One region of the Bacillus arachidis genome, then DNA from elsewhere that is predicted to be linked to it. Evidence: a T-box and tRNA genes for the amino acid it is inferred to sense, from the RefSeq annotation. Region 1 holds a T-box; the other holds one or more tRNA genes.
The links. The T-box of region 1 lies ahead of ileS2 (isoleucine--tRNA ligase). A T-box ahead of a tRNA ligase gene usually reads a tRNA of that ligase, here a tRNA-Ile.

Region 1 (9,067 bases):
GGAACAAGTTCATCTAATTCTTTGTATGTTCCGAGTGTGTTTGTTTCACCTTTCCACTCTTCTGGGCTAGCAAAGTAAATTGTTGCTCCTAATTTCGTTAATGCTTCCGCATTGGAACGAGCTACTCGGCTATGACGAATGTCTCCAACAATCGCAATCTTTAATCCTTCAAAGCTTCCAAACTCTTGTTTAATTGTTAGAAGATCTAGCAGGCATTGCGTTGGATGATTTCCACATCCATCTCCAGCATTTAGGATTGGAATACTTACTTTATCTTTTAGTTCATCGAAGTAGCGATCTTGCTGATGGCGGATGACTACCGCTCTTGTTCCGATTGACTCTAGTGTTCTTATCGTATCGTATAACGTTTCTCCTTTTTGTACGCTAGAGGAATCTACTTCGAAATTTAGCACATCAAATCCTAATTTCTTCTCGGCAACTTCGAAACTAAACTTTGTTCTTGTACTGTTTTCGAAGAATAAGTTTGCTACAAATGTTTGCTCTGTTGATTTTCTCTCTTTTCCATTCGCAAAATCTTCTGCGTCTTTTAGGATTTCTGAAATCTCTTCTTTCGATAATTCACTCATCGTTAACAAATGGCTCATTGTCATCCCTCATCTTTCTGATTTTTATGATAACACCTTTGTATTTATATAACAATAACTGCATAAAAATACCCTAGTCGTGTGAGACTAGGGTGCAAGAAAGAAGCTCCCCTTTTTCGTCTCACAGGACTGAATTAAAAGGTTGTTTTTATGAAGCAATCTGCTTAGATTGTTGTTTTTGTTTCGTTTCAGGTAATAGTAGATTTAATAGTACACCTACAATTGCTGCAAGTGCCATGCCTTCTACTTGGAAAGATTCTCCAACACGTAGTACTGCGCCGCCAATACCGATTACCAGGATTACTGATGCAATCATTAAGTTTCGTTTATCACTTAGGTCTGTTTTATCATCTACCATCATGCGTAAACCACTTGATGCAATTACACCGAAAAGTAAGATCGATACTCCGCCCATAACTGGTGTTGGAATCGAGTGAATCAGTGCTGAAATCTTACCGATAAATCCGAACATAATCGCGAACACCGCTGATCCAATGAATAGGTATACACTGTATGCTCTTGTAATTGCTAGTACACCGATGTTTTCACCGTATGTTGTATTCGGTGGCCCACCTATTAATGACGCAATTAATGTTGCTACCCCATCCCCGAAGATCGAGCGATGTAGACCTGGTTTTTCAATTAGATCTCTTTTAATGACATTTCCAAGTACAATTTGGTGCCCGATATGTTCTGAGATTGTTACGAGTGCAACTGGTACCATTAAGAGTACAATCTTCCATGAAAACTCTGGAGTATATGTTACAAATGGTATTGTGAAGTCTGGTACGTCAAACCATTTTGCCTCAGCTACCGGTTTTAAATCTACAAGCCCTTGGAAGTAAGCGAAGATATATCCCCCGACGATTCCAAGTAACACTGGTATGATGCTGAAAAATCCTCTTCCGAATATGGAGCAAATGATTGTAATTGCTAATGTTACTAATGCTACTGAAAAGTGAGTAAAGCTATACTTGCCATCCGCACCATTCATCGCCATATTAACTGCTGTATGTGCTAAAGCTAAACCGATAACCATTACGACTGGACCAACTACGATTGGTGGGAGTAACTTCATGATCCACTCTGATCCTGACTTCTTAATTCCCAGTGAAATTAAGATGTAAACAAGTCCTGCTAGTAAGCCACCAAGCATTGCTGCTCCTGGCCCACCTGCTGTTTTTGCTGTAATGATTGGTGCGATAAACGCAAATGATGATCCTAGATATGCTGGTACTTGACCTTTTGTTATAAGAAGGAACGCTAGTGTTCCTAATCCACTTGATATTAAAGCTACTGATGGATTCAGTCCTGTTAAAAATGGAACAAGCACTGTTGATCCAAACATAGCGAACAAATGCTGTATACTTAAAAATAACCATTTCCCGGGTTTCGGTACTTCCTGAACGTCTAACACTGGCTTTTGCTCCATTGTTATATCCTCCTTCAGTTTAAAACTTTGCAATAAAAAAACTCTTTGTGACTGTGCACAAAGAGTCCTATACTTTCGTATGTCAAATTTGACATACGAAAGTCAAGACCCTTTGGCAGCCTCACAGGACTACATTTAAAAGGGCTTTACTTATCGTATATACTTACTCGATCTTGTTGATCTGTCTCTTGCAAATCAACTTCAATACGCTCTTCACTTGATGTTGGAATATTTTTTCCTACATAATCAGCGCGAATTGGTAATTCACGATGACCTCTGTCTACAAGAACCGCAAGCTGGATTTGTGACGGTCTACCTAAATCCATCAGAGCATCCATTGCTGCTCGAACCGTTCTTCCTGTATATAGTACATCATCCACTAGAATAACTTTCTTTTTCGTAATGTCCACAGGAATATCAGAACCTTTTACAAGTGGCTCTTTATTTTTAGATTGTAGTGTTAAATCATCACGATACAATGTAATGTCTAACTCCCCTACTTCTATTTCTTTCCCTTCAATTTGACCAATGCGTTCTGCTAAACGCTGTGCAATAAAGATACCACGTGTTTTAATCCCGACAAGAACACAATTATCAACACCTTTATTACGTTCCACAATTTCATGACTGATGCGTGTTAAAGCGCGGCGAATCATTTGGTCATCTAAAACGACTGCTTTTTCTTGCATGTTCTACACCTCCAAGCTTTTTTCTTGCGTGAGAGGAATGGTATAAAAAAAGTCCTCTCAGCGTGTGCGAGAGGACTTTTGAAAAAAGGGTATAACTATACCCTAAGTATTTCAAACCGTTACCTTCTCAACCTCACGGGGCTGTGTTAAAGGATCATTATTTAACTGTTGTTAGTATCGCAAATTCCACTTGTTTTGTCAATACTATTTCCGTAAAACATTTAAGACGTCTTCAAACACTGCTGGAACTGGTGCCTCAAACTCGATATATTCGCCTGTACGAGGGTGATCAAATCCTAAGATTCCTGCATGAAGCGCCTGTCCATTTATATCTAACGTCTTTTTCGGACCATATTTCGGATCTCCCGCAATCGGGTATCCAATATATTTCATATGAACACGAATTTGGTGCGTACGGCCAGTTTCTAAACGACATTCTACAAGTGTAAAATCTTTAAATCGTTCTAACACCTGAAAATGCGTAACAGCATTCTTCCCATTTTCATCAACCGTCATACTTTGGCGTTCCTTTTTATCACGGCCAATTGGAGCATCAATTGTCCCTTTATCATGTGGAATTACACCATGGACGATTGCTTTATATCGTCTTGTTACTGTTTTTTCTACAAGCTGATTTACAAGAGATTCATGTGCCATATCATTTTTAGCAACCATCAATAAACCAGATGTGTCTTTATCAATACGATGCACAATACCAGGACGCATTACACCGTTAATACCTGATAGATCTGTACAATGATACATTAATCCATTTACAAGGGTACCACTTGTATGTCCAGGAGCTGGATGTACAACCATACCGCGTGGTTTATTGACAACTAATACATCTGCATCCTCATAATAAATTTCTAAGTTCATATCTTCTGCACGAATATCTAGTTCTTCTGGCTCTGGAATTGCTACCGCAATTTCATCTTTTTCTTTTACTTTATAATTTCCTTTAATGGTATTTCCATTTACGGTTACAACACCATCTTTAATCCATTGCTGCACCTGTGTACGTGACCATTCATTATTTACACCTGCAACAAACTTATCAATCCGTTCATTTTTTTGTTCTTCTGCAACTGTTACTTGTACTACTTCGCTCATTCAATTACTCCTTCATTTTCTTTCCTTCTAATAATGTTTGGATAATAATTAATACAACTCCAATACATAAAGCTGAGTCAGCTATGTTAAATACCGGATAGTTGTATGAAAAAATATACACGTGAATGAAATCCACCACTTCTTGTCTAAATACACGATCAATAAAATTGCCAATTGCTCCGCCTAAAATAAGGCCTAATGAAACTCCTAGTAGTTTATCTGTTTTCGCATACTTTTTCATGTAAAATACGATAAACCCTACAAAAACAACTGTAATAACATAGAAGAACCACATTTTACCTTCTAAAATACCCCAGGCAGCTCCTCTATTCCGATGTGATGTTATGTATAATACATTATCGATAATCGGGATACTTGTACCTAATTCCATGTTCTTTACAATTAACCATTTCGATATTTGATCGATGGCAATGACAAATAAGGCTATTAAATAATATATCATTTTCATTTCCCCCACAAAGACAGTGTACCTCAAAATTTTAGCATAGCTACGGTCTTTTCACAATGAACCTTTACGGAAGAATAAAATAAAATGGAAAAAGGTAATATAATATCATTGTACTATCAGACATTTACTTTCTCATATAAAAATTCATGAATTGTACGAGCTGTTGGCATGATTTGCATTTGCTTTACAGGAATATATTTCCCAGTTTCTTCACAAATTCCATACATATCAATTTCCATTTTAAATAATGCTCGTTCCACATCTTTTAAATCTTCTCTTATATCATGTAAAAATAACTTCTTTTTCGCATCTTCCTTCATGTCATACCCTAGTTCTTGTCCGAATTCCATATGATATGTGTGCATCGCTTCTTTTGCCAGTCGCTCCTGTAATTCTTTTCTCATCAATTGTAATTCTTCTTTGATTTCCATGTAGATTTCATTCACGTGTACATTCCTCCCGGCTGCAATGTACCGTTAGTGTGTCCGAAAATTTCTCACTTACCGCTCACACATTTTTCCTTCCTAGGAAAGAGATGAATCACTGATAAAATAATAATGTCATAAACAAGGTTTTACCACCTGTGAATCATGTAATGCAAATAAAAAACTGACTGCAATAATTAGCAGTCAGTTTTTTATTACTATATCATTATTTTACATAATTTTCTTTAACAACTGTCGCACAACGCTCACATAATGTTTCGTGCTCAACGTCTTTGCCAATTGTTTCAGAAACAATCCAACAACGTTCACATGTTTCACCAGTTGCCTGTACCACAACAACAGCTGTATGCTCATATTTCGGAGCATCTGCTGGAGCTTCCTCAATTGTTCCACCAAGTTTATACTCAGAAACAATAAACAATTGTTTTAAATCTTCACTAATAGACTCTAACATTTGTTTCATTTCTGCAGTTGGATAAAGGGTAATGCTCGCATTTAATGACTTACCGATTACTTTTTCATTACGAGCCACTTCTAACGCTTTTAATACGTCATCGCGAAGGGTCATGAATGCATCCCATTTTGCTTTTAACGCTTCCGCACCTTCTATTTCAACAGCTTCTGGCATATTAGTTAGCTGAACGCTTTCTTCAACCACACCAGGAACATATGGCCATACTTCATCAGCTGTATGCGGTAAGATTGGTGTTACAAGTTTTGTTAATGCAACAAGAACATCATAAAGCACTGTTTGAATTGCACGACGGTCATGATGATTTGCAGCTTCGATGTATAAAATGTCTTTTGCAAAGTCTAAATAGAATGAACTTAAGTCGATTGTACAGAAGTTATGAATTGCATGATATACTGCCGCAAAATCATATGTTTCATATGCTTCTTTTACTTTTGTAATTAAGTCATTTAGTTTCACCAGCATGTAACGATCTACTTCGCGTAGTTCAGCTTTTGCTACTGCATCTTGACTTGGATTAAAGTCAGCTAAATTTCCTAATAAGAAACGGAAAGTATTACGGATTTTACGATATACTTCTGCTACTTGTTTTAAAATATCATCTGAAATACGTACATCAGATTGATAATCAACAGAAGATACCCACAGACGTAAAATATCTCCACCTAATTGGTCCATAATTTTCTTCGGTACAACAATATTCCCGATAGATTTACTCATTTTACGACCTTCACCGTCTAAAACGAATCCATGGCTTAAAACACCTTTATATGGTGCTTTACCTGTTACTGCAACTGCTGTTGATAACGAAGAGTTAAACCAACCACGGTATTGGTCAGATCCTTCTAAGTACAAATCAGCTGGACGTTGTAAGTCTTCGCGCTCTTCTAGAACAGCTTGATGAGAAGAACCTGAATCAAACCATACGTCCATAATGTCTGTTTCTTTACGGAACTCACCATTTGGACTAGATGGATGTGTAAATCCTTCTGGTAATAAATCTTTCGCTTCACGTTCAAACCATACATTAGAACCGTTCTCACGGAATAGATCTGCTACGTGATTGATTGTTTCATCTGTAATAATTGGATCGTTATTCTCTGCATAGAAGACAGGAATTGGTACACCCCACGCACGTTGACGAGAAATACACCAGTCACCACGGTCACGAACCATATTATGAAGACGTGTTTCACCCCATGCTGGCACCCATTTCGTTTCTTCAACGGCTTGTAATAACTCTTTACGGAATGCTTCAATAGATGCAAACCATTGCGCTGTCGCACGGAAGATAATCGGTTTTTTCGTTCTCCAGTCATGTGGATAAGAATGCGTGATAAATGTTAATTTTAATAACGCACCCACTTCTTCTAATTTTTCCGTAATTGGCTTATTTGCTTTATCGTAGAATAAACCTTCAAATCCAGGCGCTTCATTTGTTAATACACCTTTATCATCAACTGGGCAAAGAACCTCTAATCCATATTGTTTCCCAACAATGAAATCGTCTTCCCCATGTCCTGGTGCTGTATGTACACAACCTGTACCAGCATCCGTTGTAACATGTTCTCCAAGCATAACTAAAGAATCCCGATCATAGAATGGATGTTTCGCAACTGTATACTCAAGTTCGCTACCTTTAACTGTTTTCACAACTTCAGCATTTTCCCATTCTAACGTTTTAGAAACTGTGTCAAATAGTTCAGAAGCAATAATATATTTTTCACCATTTACTTTGACAATGCTATATTGAAGCTCTGGGTGAACAGAAATACCTAAGTTTGCTGGTAATGTCCAAGGTGTTGTTGTCCAAATGATAAATTTCTCATCACCTTCTAATACGTTTTTCCCGTCTTTTACTGGGAATGCTACGTAAATAGATGCTGATTTTTTATCTTGATATTCAATTTCAGCTTCAGCTAAAGCAGATTCACTCGTCGGAGACCAATAAACAGGCTTTTGTCCTTTATAGATGTAACCTTTTTTCGCCATTTCACCAAACACTTTAATTTGTTGTGCTTCATACGCTGGCTCTAGAGTGATATATGGATTATCCCAATCTGCGCGTACACCAAGGCGTTTAAATTGCTCACGTTGACGATTTACTTGTTCATATGCATACTCTGCACATAATTTACGAAATTCTGCAACCGTCATTTCTTTACGTTTTACACCTTTATTTGTTAAAGCTTGTTCAATTGGTAAACCGTGTGTATCCCATCCTGGTACATATGGTGCACAGTATCCCGTCATCGATTTGTAACGAACAATAAAATCTTTTAATACTTTATTTAATGCATGTCCCATATGAATGTCACCATTCGCATATGGAGGACCATCATGTAATACAAATAAAGGACGGCCTTTTGTATGTTCTTGTACTTTTTCGTAAATATTCATTTCAGCCCATTTTTCTTGCATTGCAGGCTCACGTTTTGGTAAATTCCCACGCATTGGGAATTCTGTTTTCGGCATTAGTAATGTATTTTTATACTCCATGCTCAATTCCTCCTCGAATGTATAAAAGAAAGACCCTAAAAAATGGAATAAAAAAGAGACTTTCTCATCCCAAAAAGGGACGAGAAAGTCTCCCGCGGTACCACCCTAGTAGACCATACATATATGCACTGGTCCTCTTTGTATTCTTAACGCGAATATACGCCTACGCTTACTTTTTTGTTCAGCGCGGAACTCCAGGGTGATTTTCCCATTATCTCCTTATCCTGAGCTTACACCATCCTCAGTTCGCTATATAAGGTATAAAAAAGGTACTTATCCCTATCTTCGTTTTTCTTAATAAATATGTTGTTTAAAATTATATGTAATAATGAGAAAAACGTCAAGCTTACACTGTTTCTTCTTTCTTTAACAGCTCGTCCACTTCTTCTTCTAGCTCAATTAATTTGTCCCAATCATCGTTGTTTAACATTTCAAGCTGCGCTTCTAATAACATACGGAAACGTGTGCGGAATACTTTCGCTTGTTTCTTTAGTTCTTCAATATCAAATGCAACTTTTCTTGATTTCACTAAAGCTTCATTAATAATACGGTCTGCATTTTTTTCAGCTTCACGTACAATTAATTTTGCTTCTTTTTGTGCATTACGCTTTACTTCTTCCGCTGCTTCTTGTGCAACAACGATAGATTTATTTAGTGTATCTTCAATGTTAGAGAAATGATCCAATTTCCCTTCTAGCTGAGCAACTTTTTCTTCTAATGCTTTCTTCTCACGAATGACCAATTCATAATCTTTGATGATCTGATCAAGAAACTCATTTACTTGATCCTCATCATAGCCACGGAATCCGCGACCAAATTCTTTGTTATGAATATCTAATGGTGTTAACGGCACAAACGCCACCTCCAAGTAGTTATCTAAATTTTCCTCTTTTTAATTATATCTTTTCTTCGACAAAATAAGAGATTTTCCTTCTAAAAAACCAATCATTTTAGTATACCATACAAAACTCTCCATTTGTCGCGTTTCGTTTTTCCTTCTACAGAAAATAATTTCCCACGTCCATATCCTCTAACTGAAAAAACATCACCTGGAAAACACTCGTATGCAGTTTGTTCAACCGTTTTCCAATTTACTTTCACAAGACCATTCTTTATAAGCGGCTGTGCTTTTTGCCGTGATATATGGAGCATTTCAGCTAACAGGACATCTAATCGAAGTGATGAAACAGTTCCAGACTGTTCTCTCCACTCTTCTTGTAATTGTAATACTTTATCTGCTTGTACAGAGGAAAGTGAGACCTTCATTTTCCCTATCGATTGTAAATTCATTTCAATGTACGAAACAATCTCTTTTGCAACTATAATTTGGGCACGATTTTCT
Region 2 (9,067 bases), 340 kb from region 1:
TTTTTAAATCCGTTATATATGGGGATGATTTTTTCGATAGGTGGAGCGCTATTAATCGAAAAGTTACGTACTGTATATAAACATTACCAAGAATTAGCGATTCCGATTATTCTTTCAGCTGGGATGGGAATTGGAGTTATTTTCATTTCGCTTGCTAATGGATTTAATACGGATTTATTTAGTTACTTATTTGGTAGCGTTAGCGCTGTAACAAGCACAGATTTAATTCTTATTGGTATTGTAGCAATCGTAGTTATTACAACGATTATTCTACTATATAAAGAGTTATTTTTATTATCATTTGATGAGGAATATGCCGTATCAACAGGGCTTGGTGCAAAGTGGATCCACTTTGTTTTTATTATTTTAGTTGCGCTTGTTATAGCGATATCGATGCGAGTTGTTGGGGTTCTTCTTGTATCATCTTTAATGACGTTACCAGTTGCCGCAAGTATCCGCATCGCAAAAGGATTTAAACAAGCGATTTTCTTTTCCATTTTATTTGGTGAAATTTCTGTGATCGGTGGACTGTTTACTTCTTATCAGCTTGATTTAGCTCCAGGTGGTACAATTGTTATGCTAGCAGTTCTTATTTTAATCGGTGCAATCTTATGGAAGAAGAAAAAAACTGCATAAAGTAGGGATAGTTATGAATCTGACAGAAGCTTTACGCCTTATGAAAGAAAAAGGCTATAAACATACTGGAAAAAGGGAAGAAATGTTGCGGTTATTTGCGGCTCATAATCGTTATTTAACCGCAAAGGACGTTTTAGAGCATATGAAGGATGATTATCCAGGACTAAGTTTTGATACAATCTATCGTAATTTAACGGTATTTGCTGAAATTGGTGTTTTAGAACAAACAGAACTAAATGGGGAGAAACATTTCCGATTTACATGTTCAATTATGGAACACCATCATCATTTTATTTGTTTAGATTGTGGTGGGACAAAAGAAATTACTTCTTGTCCAATGGATTTTATGAATAAAGATTTTAAAGGGTATGAGGTAACGGGGCATAAGTTTGAAATATATGGTCGTTGCCCGAAGTGTACAAAATAAAGGCTCGTCAGTTTTGAAACTGACGAGCTTTTATTTTTAGTTTCACTACTAAGGTATAATAAAAAGGCTGCTGGTAATATCCAGACAGCCTTTTTTATTATTGCTCTTGTTTTTCTTTTTCTTGATTCGCAGCCATTTCAGCAGCAATTACATCAATTTCTTTTTTGAGTTCTTCTACCATTGTTTCTTCTGGTACTTTACGTACGACTTTTCCTTTACGGAATAATAAACCTTCTCCACGTGCGCCAGCGATACCGATATCAGCTTCACGAGCTTCACCAGGTCCGTTTACTGCGCATCCAAGTACAGCGACTTTAATCGGTACTTTCAGTGTAGAGATATATTCTTCTACTTCATTTGCGATGCTGATAAGGTCAATCTCAATGCGACCGCATGTTGGGCAAGAAATAAGTGTTGCAGCGTTCGATGCAAGACCGAATGATTTTAACAATTCACGAGCAACTTTAACTTCTTCAACAGGATCAGCACTTAATGAAATACGAAGTGTATTTCCGATACCCTTACTTAAGATCGCACCCAGACCAGCGGCGCTTTTTACTGTCCCAGCAAATAGTGTTCCAGATTCTGTAATGCCTAGATGTAATGGATAATCAAAAGCACGAGCTGCTTTTTCGTATGCTTCAATAGCTAAGTTAACATCAGAGGCTTTCATCGATACGATAATATCGTGGAAATCTAAGTCCTCTAAAATTTTAATGTGATGCAAGGCACTTTCAACCATACCATCAGCAGTAGGATAGCCATATTTTTCTAAAATGTGGCGTTCTAATGAGCCAGCATTTACACCAATACGAATTGGAATACCGCGTTCTTTCGCTGCATTTACAACAGCTTCTACTTTATGGCGACGGCCGATGTTTCCTGGATTGATACGTACCTTATCAATGCCACCTTCAATTGCTTTTAAAGCAAGACGATAATCAAAATGAATATCAGCAACAAGTGGGATGTTAATTTGTTTTTTAATATCAGCAATCGCATTTGCTGCGCGTTCGTCTGGGACAGCAACGCGGACAATTTGACAACCCGCTTCTTCTAACCGTTTGATTTCAGCAACGGTTGCTTCTACATCATGCGTTTTCGTTGTTGTCATACTTTGTATAATTAATTCATTATTACCGCCAATTGTTAAATTACCGACTTTAACAGGACGTGTTTTTGTACGATGAGTCATTTCATTCACGAATAGATCGCTCTCCTTATAAAAGAAGTTTCTTATTTTTCCTTCCATATCAAAAATAGTATATGTGATATGGAACGATAGAAACCTATATGCTCGGTTTCACTTTTACTATTGTATCAGCGCCTTTATGTAATTGACAAGGATTAAGTGATGATTCACTGATATAACGGGAATTTGTAAGATTTCCCGATTTGAATTTTTGTAGAAGATGTATTTGTATTTAATTGTTTAAAATCATCGATTACATTTTCAATAGAAGGAATCTTTTTCTTGTTAATTGCTTCTGTAATGGATAAAACAGTATCTCCTGTTTTTACTTCAATTGCTTTATATTGTATATTTGTTTCTTTTTTGGATTTTGTATCTACGTTTTCTTTTTTTACAGTTTGAGTAGCTGTTGTTTTTTTGTATGAACTTAACATTGGTAAAGTACCAATTTTTATATCATAATAAAACACGTAACCGAGAACAAGCACAAGTAAGAGTGCGCTAAGTCTCTTCATATTCCTCACTCCTTTGTTAGGAAATATATGCTTGTCCAAAAAAAAAATGCCAAAATGGCATTTTTTTATAGTTCGTGTTTTTCTTTAGGTTGTGGTATTTCTTTAATTGTTAAGTACAGAACAATTAAAATGATAGCAGTGTATAGAAGGAATGACCATGGTACATTTACCTTTAGTAAATCCATAATCATAAAGAAAATTGTCGGGATTGTATAGCTGTAAGCTGTTAATGTCCAAACTTGTTTGTAAGATAATTTTCGTTGACCAACCATGGCTGAACCAATGAAGGCTAAAATTGTTGTGCCTAGGAACGAAATAAATAATTGGATCAAGTAAATGGCTATTCCAACGCCGAACATGAGAAACGGATAAATATTATCAATGGCTGATACAATATTCTGTATATCTTTTTTCTCAAATGTACCATTACCGAAATCGCTATAAGACTGAATTTGTGTTTGGTTGTTATTAGTAGATACAACTTTATCTTTTAAAACGAATACACCTTGTTTATTTGCATATGCATTTGTATCTGTCGCATTAGGGTCAAATACGAAAACAAAATTCCCATCTTCTTTTATAATGGGTTCTTTGATGTCGGCATGAAGTTCACCGTTTTCAATTTTAAAATTCGGAAGGTCCTTTTCAATTGATTGGTGTACAGTAGAAACGACATCTTGTACGAAATTTCCAAATGTAAAAGTTTTTGGAATCGTTGCAATTAAACATAATAACATGATAAACAGAATTGTTTTCCCGATTTTTTGAAAACGAAAAAGTGCCATGTCTTTTGGCGAATATAAACTTTTTACTAGCTGCGTAAATATGGACATGTATCCACTTCCTTTGCTATATGTATGAAAGATTGATGCATAAAATCATTGTAACGTACGAATCTGGAGAATCACAAGCTATATCACACGAAATAAGGTTAATACTTCAGTAATTTGGCTATATAGAGAGGAATTGCTACTAATAAAATTTTTCTTTATATGGGAGAGATCATCCGGCTATGCATAGAGGCGATCACATTCTTTTCTTGCCTTGTACGAAGGGAGAAAACGAGTGTAGGTTACTTTTTGTCTCTCGTAGCAGGGGGGATGTCGAAAAATCAAAATGGATTCATATAATTATTCGCTTGCAGTAAGATAGCTCTTTAAGATTCGAAAAGGTAAAAATACAATTGACACTTTTCTTTTTTATATGGTAAATTTATCTTACATTTCTTAATCGATATATCTTACGATTTTTAGCTTTTATGAATGTTCAGTGGAGATTTGGTGGTACAATCTCAAATTTAGCCACCGCTGTATACATAATTCTGGACCCTTAGCTCAGCTGGTTAGAGCAGACGGCTCATAACCGTCCGGTCGTAGGTTCGAGTCCTACAGGGTCCATATCCATTTCATATGTTTATCATGTAGACAAGAAGCTTCCTTAATAGAAGGAAGCTTTTTTGACGAAATATATGAGCATTTTGTTTGAAAAGAAATGGGAATTTTGCTACGTTATTGATAGCAAGACAATGTGATTTAATTTGTTTTCACCCTATTGTAAATAGGGTAAAATGAAGTTGTATGCCAAGTGATTTTAGGCAATACATAAAATGGGAGGAATGTAACAATGGCGAAACATGAATTACCAAATTTACCTTATGCGTATGATGCTTTAGAACCTCACTTTGATAAAGAAACAATGAACATCCATCATACAAAACATCACAATACTTACGTAACAAACTTAAACGCTGCATTAGAGGGTCATGCAGAACTAGCTGACAAAAGTGTTGAAGAATTAGTTGCAAACTTAAACGAAGTACCAGAAGCAATTCGTACTGCAGTACGTAACAATGGTGGCGGACATGCGAACCACACTTTCTTCTGGACAATTCTATCTCCAAACGGTGGTGGACAGCCTGTAGGTGAACTTGCAGCAGCAATTGAAGCGAAATTCGGTAGCTTCGATGCATTCAAAGAAGAATTCGCAAAAGCTGGTGCAACTCGCTTTGGTTCTGGTTGGGCTTGGTTAGTAGTAAATAATGGTGAGCTAGAAGTAACAAGCACTCCAAACCAAGATTCTCCTTTAACAGAAGGTAAAACTCCAGTTATTGGTTTAGACGTTTGGGAACATGCTTATTACTTACATTACCAAAACCGTCGTCCTGACTACATCGGTGCATTCTGGAACGTTGTAGACTGGAACGCAGCTGAAAAACGTTACCAAGAAGCTAAATAATATCGCGTATTCCGTTTCATATAAGTCGATATTGAAGAAGCTAGGGGAATATTCTCCTAGCTTTTTTGTATGCTTTCTTTTACATAATTGCGTCGGTCTTTGGAAGACTAGAACATGAAGTAAAGGAGAGTTATATATGAAGTGGAAACATGTAATTGGCGATGTCGAGGTGAACCGTGATTTAATATTGTTACTTGTTATGGGGGGATTATACACGCTCGCGATATCTTTATCCAACACGTTTGTTAACATTTATTTATGGAAGCAGACACAAAACTATGTGAACCTTGGTTTGTATAATTTAGCAAGCGTTGTTTTGCAGCCATTAACATTCCTTTTTGCAGGGAAATTGGCAAAGCGGATAGATCGTGCTATTTTACTGCGAGTAGGAGTTGGAACATTAGCGACTTTTTTTATTGTTGTTTTGCTTGCAGGAACGCATGCCTCACATTACATTTTATTACTTGGTGGTCTTCTTGGAATTGGATATGGTTTTTATTGGCTTGCATTTAATTTGTTGACGTTTGAGATTACGGAACCGGAAACGCGTGATTTTTTTAACGGTTTTCTTGGTCTTCTAACATCTTTCGCAGGAATGATTGGACCAATAACAGCAGGATATACAATTTCACGTATGGAAAAGTGGAGCGGCTATACAGTCATCTTTTTTCTTTCATTAACTTTATTTGCGATTGCTGTTGTTATAAGCTTCTTTTTATCGAAAAGAGAATGCGAAGGGCGTTATGAAATTGTTCAAGTTTTGAAAGAGCGGAAGATTGATAAAAACTGGGGAAGGATTACACGCGCACATTTCTTTCAAGGATTAAGGGAAGGAACGTTTGTTTTTGTTATTTCTGTATATGTCTATTTAGCATCAGGAAGTGAATTTGCATTAGGGAAGTATAGTTTAGTCAATTCCGCTGTTTCATTTGTATGTTATTACTTAGTTGCACGTATGCTAAAAAAGGAATGGAGAAAAAAATCGATTTTACTTGGTGGAATTATTTTGTATGCCGTTGTATTTTTGGTTATTTTTCATGTTACATATGTAAAATTACTCATTTATGCAGCATGTATCGCTATTGCGTATCCAATTTTGCTCGTTCCATACGGTTCTATGACATATGATGTAATTGGAAGAGCAAAGCAGGCGAGAGAGTGGCGTGTTGAGTATATTGTTGTACGAGAACTATGGCTGAACGGCGGGAGAATATGTTCCATTTTAAGCTTCTTATGTGCAGTATCATTTTTTGCGCCAGAAAAAAGCTTACCTGTTTTATTATGTATTCTCGGCGCTGGACATTTACTTATTTATTTTGCTGTTAAAAATGTCAAATATGGGGAAGGAAATCTAAATAAGACAAGGGTTCCAGCACCTGAAACAACACAAAATCATACTGAACGAGAAGGTTAACTTCTTCCGAGTTTTATGCTAGAATAAAAAGACATGTAAAACAGCAGTGAGGACACCTGTAACAAGGTGTCCCTTTCCTATTACATAGCTGTTGGTAGAGGGGGTTCGTATGAGTAAAAAGAAGAAAAAAAAGAAGACCCACGTTCCGTTCCGGCTTAACGTGTTGTTTTTTTGTGTGTTTTTAATGTTTTCAGCGATTATTGTAAAGCTTGGAATGGTACAAATTGTACATGGTGAAGATTATAAAAATGAGGTTGAAAAAAAAGAGAACTCAACAGTAAGTAATCCGGTTCCACGCGGGAAAATCTTTGACAGATATGGTCGACCGGTTGTGGACAATAATCCAGTTCGTACAATTACGTTTACAAGAATGAAAGGATCCACTTCGGAAGAACGTTTAGAGACAGCGAAAAAACTTGCTAAGCTAATAGAAGTATCGCCGGATAAACTAACAGAACGTGATAAAAAAGATTATTGGCTTTCTTTACATGAAAAAGAAGCAAAAGAAAAGATTACAAAGAAAGACCAAGCAGAATTTAAAGCAAAGAAAATTGATGATAAAGAAATGGCAGAGCGTCAGCGTAATCGCGTGACAGAGGAAGAAATAAATCAATTAACAGCGGAAGATTTAGAAATACTTGCGATTAAGAGTAAAATGGACGGCGGATATGCAATGACGCCGCAAATTATAAAAAAAGATGTAACACCACAAGAATATGCAATTATCAGTGAAAATTTAGCGTTGTTACCAGGTATAGATACGACAGTTGATTGGGACCGTAAATACACTTATGATGACATGTTCCGCAGTGTACTTGGTGGTGTAACAAGCTCAGATGAAGGATTGCCAAGGGAAAGACTAGATTATTTCCTTGTTAGGGACTATAACCGTAATGACCGCGTCGGTAAAAGTTATATTGAACAGCAATATGAGGATACGCTTCACGGTACAAAAGCAGAAGTGCGAAATATTACAGATAAAGACGGAAATATTTTAGAAACGATAAATGTATCTAAGGGGCAACGAGGAAATGACCTAAATTTAACAATTGATATGGAATTGCAAAAACGTGTAGAAGAAATTCTTGAAGAGAACTTAATGAAATATCAAGGTGCAGAACCTCTCTTAGATCGTGCATTTGTTGTGATGATGAACCCGAAAAATGGCGAAGTGTTATCTATGGCTGGAAAACAGCTCGTAGAAGAAGATGGAAAAAAAGAAGTGAAAGACTATGCATTAGGAACAATGACAAGTTCCTATCCGATGGGTTCAACTGTAAAAGGTGCAACAGTGCTTACTGGATATCAAACAGGAGCAATTCAACCTGGAACAGTATTACTAGATGAACCAATTAAATTAAAAGGTACACCAATAAAATCTTCTTGGAAAACGATGGGCTATATTGATGACCTTACCGCTTTGAAAATGTCATCTAACGTATACATGTTTAAAACAGCCATGAATATTGCTGGAGTACCATATGTTAGAGGTGGTACATTAGATATTAAGAAAAAAGCATTTGAGGATATGCGTTATTATTTCAGTCAGTTTGGTCTTGGAGTGAAAACAGGTATTGACTTGCCGAATGAAACAGCAGGACTTAAAGGTCCAGAATATACGCCTGGTTTCTTATTAGACTTAGCAATTGGACAGTATGATAACTATACACCACTTCAGCTTGCACAATATGTATCTACAATTGCAAACGGTGGTTATCGTATGCAACCACAAGTTGTAAAAGAAATCCGTCAACCAACCTCGAAACCAGATGAAGTTGGAAAAGTAATTGAATCGATGGAACCGAAAGTATTAAATCGTGTTGATATGCCTGAAGAACAAATTAAGCGTGTGCAAGAAGGATTTAGACAAGTGTTCAATGACCAGGGGGGCACTGGGACAAAATACTTTACTGGTGCACCATATAAAGCTGCTGGAAAAACTGGAACAGCTCAGATACCTTACGGCGGTGATAAAGCAATAGGAAGAGATGCAAATGGTCAGCGCAAAATCATTTATAACTTAACGTTAGTAGGTTATGCACCGCTGGATAATCCAGAAGTGGCGTTCTCCGTTGTTGTTCCATGGGTACATGATGATAAAACTGGTATTAATGGATACATTGGTCGTGAAATTATGGATGCTTACTTTGAATTGAAAAAACAAGAAGTTACAGGGGAAGCACCGAAGAGTAAAGAAGAAGAATAAAAATATGTGAATTTGGCACACTATCTCAAAAGATAGTGTGCTTTTTTTTGTATTTTATGCATAGAGTTTAGTAATTGTGGACGAGCATATCATATATACAAAATTCGGTGCTGAAAAATGAACTTTCTCATAGTATGGCCGGTCATATATTTACTTTTGAGAAAAGAAGTAAATAAGAGAAAGGAGCATCGTATCCTTCACATTAAGTTGAACTTTACAAAACTTTTACAAATTATTAAAACCGAATTAATAGTTAGGCAGTATTCTTATATCTGTAATCCTGTTACTTCGGGATACTTCTAGGAGGACTACACGTGAAGTGGACAAGAAAATGTATCAAGATTTTATCAATATCGACATGTTTTATGTTTTATAATGTGTCTACTTCATCCGCTGCTAATGATGTGAGGGAAGTGAGAGTTGATGGATCCTCAACCGTCTT

Region 2: it encodes a tRNA-Ile, which carries the amino acid that the T-box ahead of ileS2 (isoleucine--tRNA ligase) is inferred to sense. The anticodon was not compared.

Annotation. Positions count from the first base shown of each region.
Region 1 is NZ_CP127376.1:3,434,916-3,443,982, forward strand. Features, by position in the region: gene QRY57_RS19215 (aspartate carbamoyltransferase catalytic subunit) at 1-605, opposite strand, end outside; gene uraA (uracil permease) at 754-2,037, opposite strand; gene pyrR (bifunctional pyrimidine operon transcriptional regulator/uracil phosphoribosyltransferase) at 2,184-2,726, opposite strand; gene QRY57_RS19230 (RluA family pseudouridine synthase) at 2,931-3,839, opposite strand; gene lspA (lipoprotein signal peptidase LspA) at 3,844-4,302, opposite strand; gene QRY57_RS19240 (TraR/DksA C4-type zinc finger protein) at 4,425-4,754, opposite strand; gene ileS2 (isoleucine--tRNA ligase) at 4,960-7,725, opposite strand; T-box leader at 7,798-8,020, opposite strand; gene divIVA (septum site-determining protein DivIVA) at 8,072-8,578, opposite strand; gene QRY57_RS19255 (YlmH family RNA-binding protein) at 8,671-9,067, opposite strand, start outside.
Region 2 is NZ_CP127376.1:3,774,133-3,783,199, reverse strand. Features, by position in the region: gene QRY57_RS21145 (metal ABC transporter permease) at 1-636, shown strand, start outside; gene QRY57_RS21140 (Fur family transcriptional regulator) at 650-1,063, shown strand; gene ispG (flavodoxin-dependent (E)-4-hydroxy-3-methylbut-2-enyl-diphosphate synthase) at 1,161-2,258, opposite strand; gene QRY57_RS21130 (hypothetical protein) at 2,423-2,770, opposite strand; gene QRY57_RS21125 (DUF1189 domain-containing protein) at 2,836-3,603, opposite strand; tRNA gene QRY57_RS21120 (tRNA-Ile) at 4,094-4,167, shown strand; gene sodA (superoxide dismutase [Mn]) at 4,394-5,005, shown strand; gene QRY57_RS21110 (MFS transporter) at 5,142-6,419, shown strand; gene QRY57_RS21105 (peptidoglycan D,D-transpeptidase FtsI family protein) at 6,529-8,625, shown strand; gene QRY57_RS21100 (PstS family phosphate ABC transporter substrate-binding protein) at 8,940-9,067, shown strand, end outside.